2 regions of the Erwinia sp. 009765445 genome follow, and region 2 is predicted to be linked to the other one. Evidence: predicted binding sites of a transcription regulator. Region 2 holds the regulator's gene; the other holds the start of a gene.
What was found. The regulator PhoB, encoded in region 2, activates phosphate uptake and scavenging genes when phosphate is short. The targets are predictions, from matches to a motif close to CTGTCATAAAACTGNCNNAT.
Positions count from the first base shown of each region.

Region 1: the regulator PhoB is predicted to act here: its motif matches at 2,178-2,197, upstream of phoA (alkaline phosphatase).

Region 1 is NZ_JBYUWC010000001.1:302,914-306,419, forward strand. Features, by position in the region: gene AC3Y5R_RS01355 (hypothetical protein) at 1-532, opposite strand, end outside; gene phoA (alkaline phosphatase) at 699-2,105, opposite strand; tRNA gene AC3Y5R_RS01365 (tRNA-Ser) at 2,362-2,449, shown strand; gene phoH (phosphate starvation-inducible protein PhoH) at 2,702-3,490, opposite strand.
Region 2 is NZ_JBYUWC010000015.1:71,266-74,771, forward strand. Features, by position in the region: gene AC3Y5R_RS16915 (PstS family phosphate ABC transporter substrate-binding protein) at 1-476, opposite strand, end outside; gene phoR (phosphate regulon sensor histidine kinase PhoR) at 495-1,808, opposite strand; gene phoB (phosphate response regulator transcription factor PhoB) at 1,832-2,521, opposite strand; gene sbcD (exonuclease subunit SbcD) at 2,723-3,506, shown strand, end outside.

The DNA of each region.
Region 1 (3,506 bases), on a different contig from region 2:
CAGTGGAAGACGACAGGTTATCAGCGCCACTGGAATCGATGGCGGTGGAAGATGCTGATTGCGCCGGGGTGCTAGCGCCAGCATTCTCCTGCGGTTGCGCTACGTTGCTGGCGGTTGCCGCTCCAACATCAGCGGCTGATGGACTACTGCCTGAACTTCCAGAACTTGTTGCTGGCGAGCTGCTGCTGTCGTTATTGCTGTTGCCACTATTTTGCTGCAGAAGCTGCATCACCATTTTGAGCAGTTCACTCACTACCTGCAAAATCTGCTGGTTGAGTTCTCCGCCGGAATTTTGTGTGTTGCTGCCAGAACCAACTTCATCAACCGCAGAACGACTTTGCGACATGCTGTTGCCGAAGTTCAGGGCACTGCCACCAGATTGTGTCGCGCCATAATTAATACCGCCGCCAGACTGTCCTGAGGTGTTTGTTTTACAGGACAGATCCGAAGTCCCAAAGCCTGAACCAAAACTGTTTTCTGATGGTTGCGGATGATTGATGTAGCCCGCCGATCTGAGACTGTCCACTGACATAGGATTTTCCACACGGTGAGTTAGGGTGTAAACGTGAGTGAAAAAACAGTGCCCCTGGTTCCGTTCAGTGCAAAATTTAACAAAATAGCTGCCGGCCCGGGCTGTAACACCGCAACAGCATAATGGCGGGCACCGGCAGCGTCAGTAACACGTCAATCAGCTAAAATCACTTAATCTCCATCGCCGTTTTCAGCGTGTAGAACAGGTCAGTCTGATCGGTCAGCCCGACCACGTTCGCGGCATGAGGACCAAATGCTGCGATACGTAACTGTGTACCGGTATGGCCCTGCGAATCCTCTTCTGAGTTGCCGTAGCTGATGGTCATCAGGCCGCCCTCTCTGGTATTCAGCGTTTGCGTCACTCCCGGAGCTTTACTGTCATTGGCAATGATCTGGCTGGAGTGTGCATGATCGGCGGTTACCACCACCAGCGTATTGCCCTCTTTACGGGCAAACTCCAGCGCCTGCTGTACCGCTTCGTCCAGGTCCACCGTTTCACCGATCTGCCCACAAGAATTGGCCGCGTGGTCCTGCTTGTCGATAGAAGCCCCTTCCACCTGCAGGAAGAAGCCGTTCTCATTTTTGCTCAGTAGCTGGATGGCCTTATCCGTCATCTGCGCCAGGGTTGGCGTCGAAGCCGGACGCTCCGCATTCACTTCACAGGTCACCGTTTTTCCGTCCAGGTTACCGTGATAGGTGGCTTTCGGGCCTTTCCAGCGCACCGGCATATTGCCGCCAGCAAACAGTCCCAGCACGGGATTAGCCTGGCTGGCTTCTGTAACTGCATTCAGACTGTTCAAATCGCTGATTAACTGGTAACCGCGCAGCTTAGCCTGCTCTTCCAGTGTCTTGCCCTGCCACTCGCCAGCCTTCGCCGTTTCGCTGAATGTTTTGCCACCGCCGCCCAACGTGACATCAGCGCGGGCATTCAGCAACTGTTCGGCTATCGATCCCTTGCCACCCTTCTCCAGCGCGTTCGCCGGGCAAATCTCACTGGTCTTTTCCGGGCCGTAGCATTTACGGGAAGTGACATGAGCAATTTGCGCGGCAGGTGTGGCATCTTCCAGCTCGGCCGTGGAGACGTTACCGCTTGCTTTGCCTGCGGCTTTAGCCAGTTCCATTATTGTCGGATGATCTTTGCCAGTCACATCCACGCCGAGTGCCCCGTTATAAGATTTAACGCCGGTGCTCCATGCCGTGGCCGAGGCAGCAGAATCGGTGACGTAGTCAGGCTTATGCGTTTTTTTATCCAGCGCATAATGCGTGTACTGGCCGGTTAACGGCAGAGCATCAATCCCTTTAAAAAAACCGCCTGCCCCTTCCGCATAGTTACGTGCGGCAGTGATTTCTGAATCTCCCATACCATCGCCAATCAGCAGGATGACATTCTTCGCCTTGCTGTTGCTGAGGGAGGCTTTCAGCGCTTCGGTCTGATCTTCTGTCAGCCGACGTGCTCCGCCCGGTTGAGTGATATCTCCCTGAGCAGCGCGGCTGTATGCTGCAATATCAGCCCAGGCGTTAGCAGATAAGACGGTGGCGATCAGGGACAGGGTGAGCAGGGTTTTATGTTTCATTAAGTCGACGCTCCGTGAAAAAGTTTTGCTAAAAGTTTCAGGGAGCCAGTCTGCGACACAACCATGTCATTTTTGCGTCAGATAAATGTCATCCTGATGACAATTGCCCGCACTGGCTGCAAGCCCTGACAGCCGCGCGGAACGGGAGCTGGCCAGGTCTTAACCTGCCAGAATAAAAAGAAAATTTTGCTTGACCAGAATCAGGCGACTCCCTATAGTAGCGCCCCGTCGCCCCAGCCGGCGAAGCAGTATTTGTGGTGAGGTGTCCGAGTGGCTGAAGGAGCACGCCTGGAAAGTGTGTATACGGCAACGTATCGGGGGTTCGAATCCCCCCCTCACCGCCATAATTTAAAGAAGAGCCTGAACTCGCGTTCGGGCTTTTTTTTCGCATATAGCTCAGTAGAGGGTGGGTGAGAAACCCCGCCGGGGTTCGACAACCGGCTTCAGCCGGTTGGACAGATCGGACGCAGCGCGGACGAACTGCCCGAAGGGCGAGCAAAGCGAGTCAATCCCCCCCTCACCACCATGATTCAAAAAAAAGCCCGGACTCTCGTCCGGGCTTGATTATATCTCACAGAATCAGCGTCAAACGGTGATTAACCGTAGGCCAACAGCGTACGCTGGCAGAGCTGTGAACGTACGCAGTCTTCTTTACCAAAACGCACCACGCTTACCATCTCGTCATCCTCAAAGCGGGCCAGGGCATCGCTGAGACCAGACTGCACATGGGACGGCAGGTCACACTGGGTGACATCGCCGTTGACGATAACGGTTACGTTTTCCCCGAGTCGGGTCAGGAACATCTTCATCTGAGCGGCGGTGACATTTTGCGCCTCATCCAGTATCACCACGGCATTTTCGAAGGTACGCCCACGCATATAGGCAAAGGGAGCGATCTCCACCTTACCGATTTCGGGACGCAGACAATATTGCATAAAGGAAGAACCGAGACGTTTAACCAGAACGTCATACACGGGCCGGAAGTACGGAGCGAATTTCTCTGAGATATCCCCGGGCAGGAACCCGAGATCCTCATCCGCCTGCAGCACAGGCCGCGTCACTATGATCCTGTCAACATCCTTATGTATCAGGGCCTCGGCCGCTTTTGCGGCGCTGATCCAGGTTTTACCGCAGCCTGCTTCGCCGGTAGCGAAGATCAGCTGTTTGCTTTCTATGGCTTTGAGATAGTGCGCCTGAGCTTCATTACGGGCTTCAATCGGCGAGTGGTCGCGGGTGTCGCGAGCCATGCCAATGGAGTCCAACCCACCCATCTGCACCAGCGAGGTGACCGATTCTTCTTCACGCTGACGGTGACTGCGTGAATCGCTACGAAGCACACGTTTTGCTTCACGACGAGCTTTGATCACTGCTTTCTGTCTTCCCATAGTGGCACCTTACAGT
Region 2 (3,506 bases):
CGCTTCGCCCAGCCGGGCTGACCCAGTTGCAGATCTCCCCAACGATTAATCGAAGAAGCCCCGCCACATCGACGGGTGACAGAAAACACCGAATCGAGCTGCTGCGCATTCAGCCCCTGCAGAGGGTTGTCCTGATTGACCACCACCACCAGCGCATCCATGGCAACCGGAACCGCCAGTGGCGGATAGCCATAGCTGTTTTCAAACAGCTGCCGCTCAACGGCCTGCATAGGGCGGCTCATCGCACCAAGCTGTGCCGCCCCGGCTGCCAGTGCCGTCGGCGCAGTAGACGAACCGGCTGCCTGGATCTGCACGTTCACGCCGGGATACTGCTGGTTAAAGCTCTCTCCCCACAGGGTCATAAGATTGCCCAGCGTATCCGACCCGACGCTGGTCAGGTTCCCCGCCAGCATGCCCTCTTGTGCCTGGGCCATCGTGCTGAGCATCAACAATAGCGCGAAAAACAGCTTTTTCATCCTGAACTTCCGATTCGGTCAACGAACCGCATTCTGGGACAATTCGTTGCTGACAATCAACCTCGGCGGCAGTGAAAAGCTGAAACAGGTCTCTTTGCCCGGCAGGCTGGTGATATCCAGCCGCGTGTTGTGATGGCTGAGCGCATGCTTCACGATTGCCAGCCCCAACCCGCTGCCGCCGGTCTGCCGTGAGCGGGCTTTATCCACCCGGTAGAAACGCTCCGTCAGGCGGGGAATATGCTCTGCCGCAATGCCGGGACCGTTATCCTTCACCTTAAACTGCGCTCCCTGCGACGTCTTCAGCCAGCTGATATCAATACGTGTGCCTTCTGGCGTATGGTTTACCGAGTTATACACCAGGTTTGAAATCGCACTGCGCAGCTGCTCATCATTGCCGAATACCCGCAGATTCGGATCGGTATTAAAATGAATTTCATGCCGTCCCTGACTGAGCGTCTCCGCCTCACGCTGCAACAGCCACAACATCATCGGCACGTCGACTTTTTCCTGCAGATCCAGCGCCGGTGCCGCTTCAATGCGGGACAATGTCAGCAGTTGTTTCACCAACCCGTCCATCCTGCGGGTCTGCTCCTGCATGGTGTGCAGCGCCTTATCGCGAAGCGCGCCCTTCATATCCGACTCTTCCATCATCTCCAGATAACCCTGTAGCACCGTTAACGGCGTGCGCAGCTCGTGGCTGACGTTGGCAAAGAAATTGCGGCGCGCCCCTTCCAACTGATGCATCTGCGTCACATCGCGCGCTACCAGCAGCCACTGGCCTTCGCTGTACGGCATCACGCGGAATTCCAAATGGCGATGACTGTTCAGCACCAGGGTCAGCGGGCGGGAGAAATCGCGCTGGCGAAGATAGCGGGTGAACTCCGGATAACGCAGCAGGTTGAGGATGTTCTGGCCGTTATCCTCCGGCCAGCGCAATCCCAGCATCTGCTGTGCCAGGCCGTTACACCAGAAAATCGTCCCCTCTTCCGTAGTCAGCACCACCGCGTCGGGTAACGACTCCGCCCCGCTGCGGAAGCGCTTGATCAGGCTGCCCAGCTCGCGGCGACGCCGACGATTTCGCGCCTGCATCTGATAAAGGCCATAGAAGAGAGGTTCCCAGCTGCCGCGTCCGGCAGGAGGGGTCATGCTGCGGTCAACCCACAGCCAGTGAGATAAACGAAGTAAATTCGCGAAGTGCCAGCCTGATACGGCCAGCACGGAAATCAACAGCAGCCAGGGCAGGTAGCCAACCAGCAGCCCCAGCACCAGGGCGGGCATGCAGGCAAGCACCAGCTCAAACAGCAATCTCTTCCAGGAGAGGCGTTCCAACACGGTTAAGACTCCAGTGCGAACGATCAGTAGCGTGCAGAGAAACGATAACCTGTTCCGCGAACCGTCTGCACCATACGATCGTGCCCGGTGACTTCCAGCGCTTTACGCAAGCGGCGAATATGCACGTCAACGGTACGATCTTCGACGTACACGTTAGTTCCCCATACGTGATTAAGCAACTGTTCGCGGCTGTAAACACGTTCCGGATGAGTCATAAAGAAGTGCAGCAGTTTGTATTCCGTCGGGCCCATTTCCAGCGGCTGAGTCTCGGACATCACGCGATGCGAAGACGGGTCCAGGCTCAGTCCCTGCATCTCAATCATTTCTTCCACAGCCATTGGCGAGATACGGCGCATCACCGCTTTAATTCGGGCCACCAGCTCTTTTGGCGAGAACGGTTTGGTAATGTAATCGTCTGCGCCCACTTCCAGACCACGCACGCGGTCTTCTTCTTCACCACGCGCGGTTAACATCATCACCGGGATATCGCGGGTCATCGCTTCGCGCTTGAGATGTTTAATAAACTGAATGCCTGAGCCACCCGGCAGCATCCAGTCCAGCAGAATCAAATCAGGCCAGGGTTCGATCAGCAGATTGATGGCACTGTCGTAATCTTCAGCTTCAATAGGTTGATAGTCATTTTGCTCCAGAACGAAACACAACATCTCACGGATTGGGGCTTCATCTTCGACCACCAGAATGCGCTTAGCCATTATTGCTCCTGCTACTGTGACGGAATGTCACTGGATTTGCGGCGTCATTATGCGTCAGTTTTATGACAGTTTTATGAAAAAAGCACCGGTAAGAACACCGTTTTATAACACTTTTTTGAAGGTGCAAACGCCTTTCGCGCTGGGGTTTTTGCCGGGGCTGTTTATAATCGTCGGATCAGCTTTCCGCACCGAAGGGATCCCATGCGAGTGATTCATACCGCTGACTGGCATCTGGGCCAGTTTTTCTACACCAAGAGCCGGGCCGCAGAGCACCAGGCCTTTCTGGACTGGCTGCTGGCGCAGGCTGAAACCCATCAGGTGGATGCCATCATTGTGGCAGGCGATATTTTCGATACCGGCTCGCCGCCCAGCTACGCCCGCGAGCTGTACAACCGCTTTGTGGTCAGGCTGCAGCAGACCCAATGCCAGCTGGTGATCCTCGGCGGCAACCATGATTCAGTCGCCACGCTGAACGAATCCCGCGAACTGCTGGCCTGCCTGAATACTCGGGTGATTGCCGCAGCCAGCGATGACCCACGTGAACAGGTTCTGCTGCTCAATACCCGCGACGGCCAGCCTGGTGCCCTGCTCTGTGCTATTCCCTATCTGCGCCCGCGAGATATCACCACCAGTAAGGCGGGTCAGTCAGGTCATGAAAAACAGCAAACCCTGCTGGAAGCGATCACCATCCATTACCAGCAGTGCTGGCAGGAAGCGCAGGCTCAGCGGGAGGCGATGGACCTGCCGCTGCCGATCATTGCCACCGGGCATCTGACCACGATGGGCGTGACCAAAAGTGACGCGGTGCGCGATATCTATATCGGCACGCTGGATGCTTTTCCCGCGCAGGCCTTCCCACCAGCAGATTACATCGCGCTGGGACATATTCACCGTGCACAACGCATCGCCAACACTGAACATATCCGCTACAGCGGTTCGCCGATCCCACTCAGCTTTGACGAGCTGGGTAAGGAGAAAAGCGTCT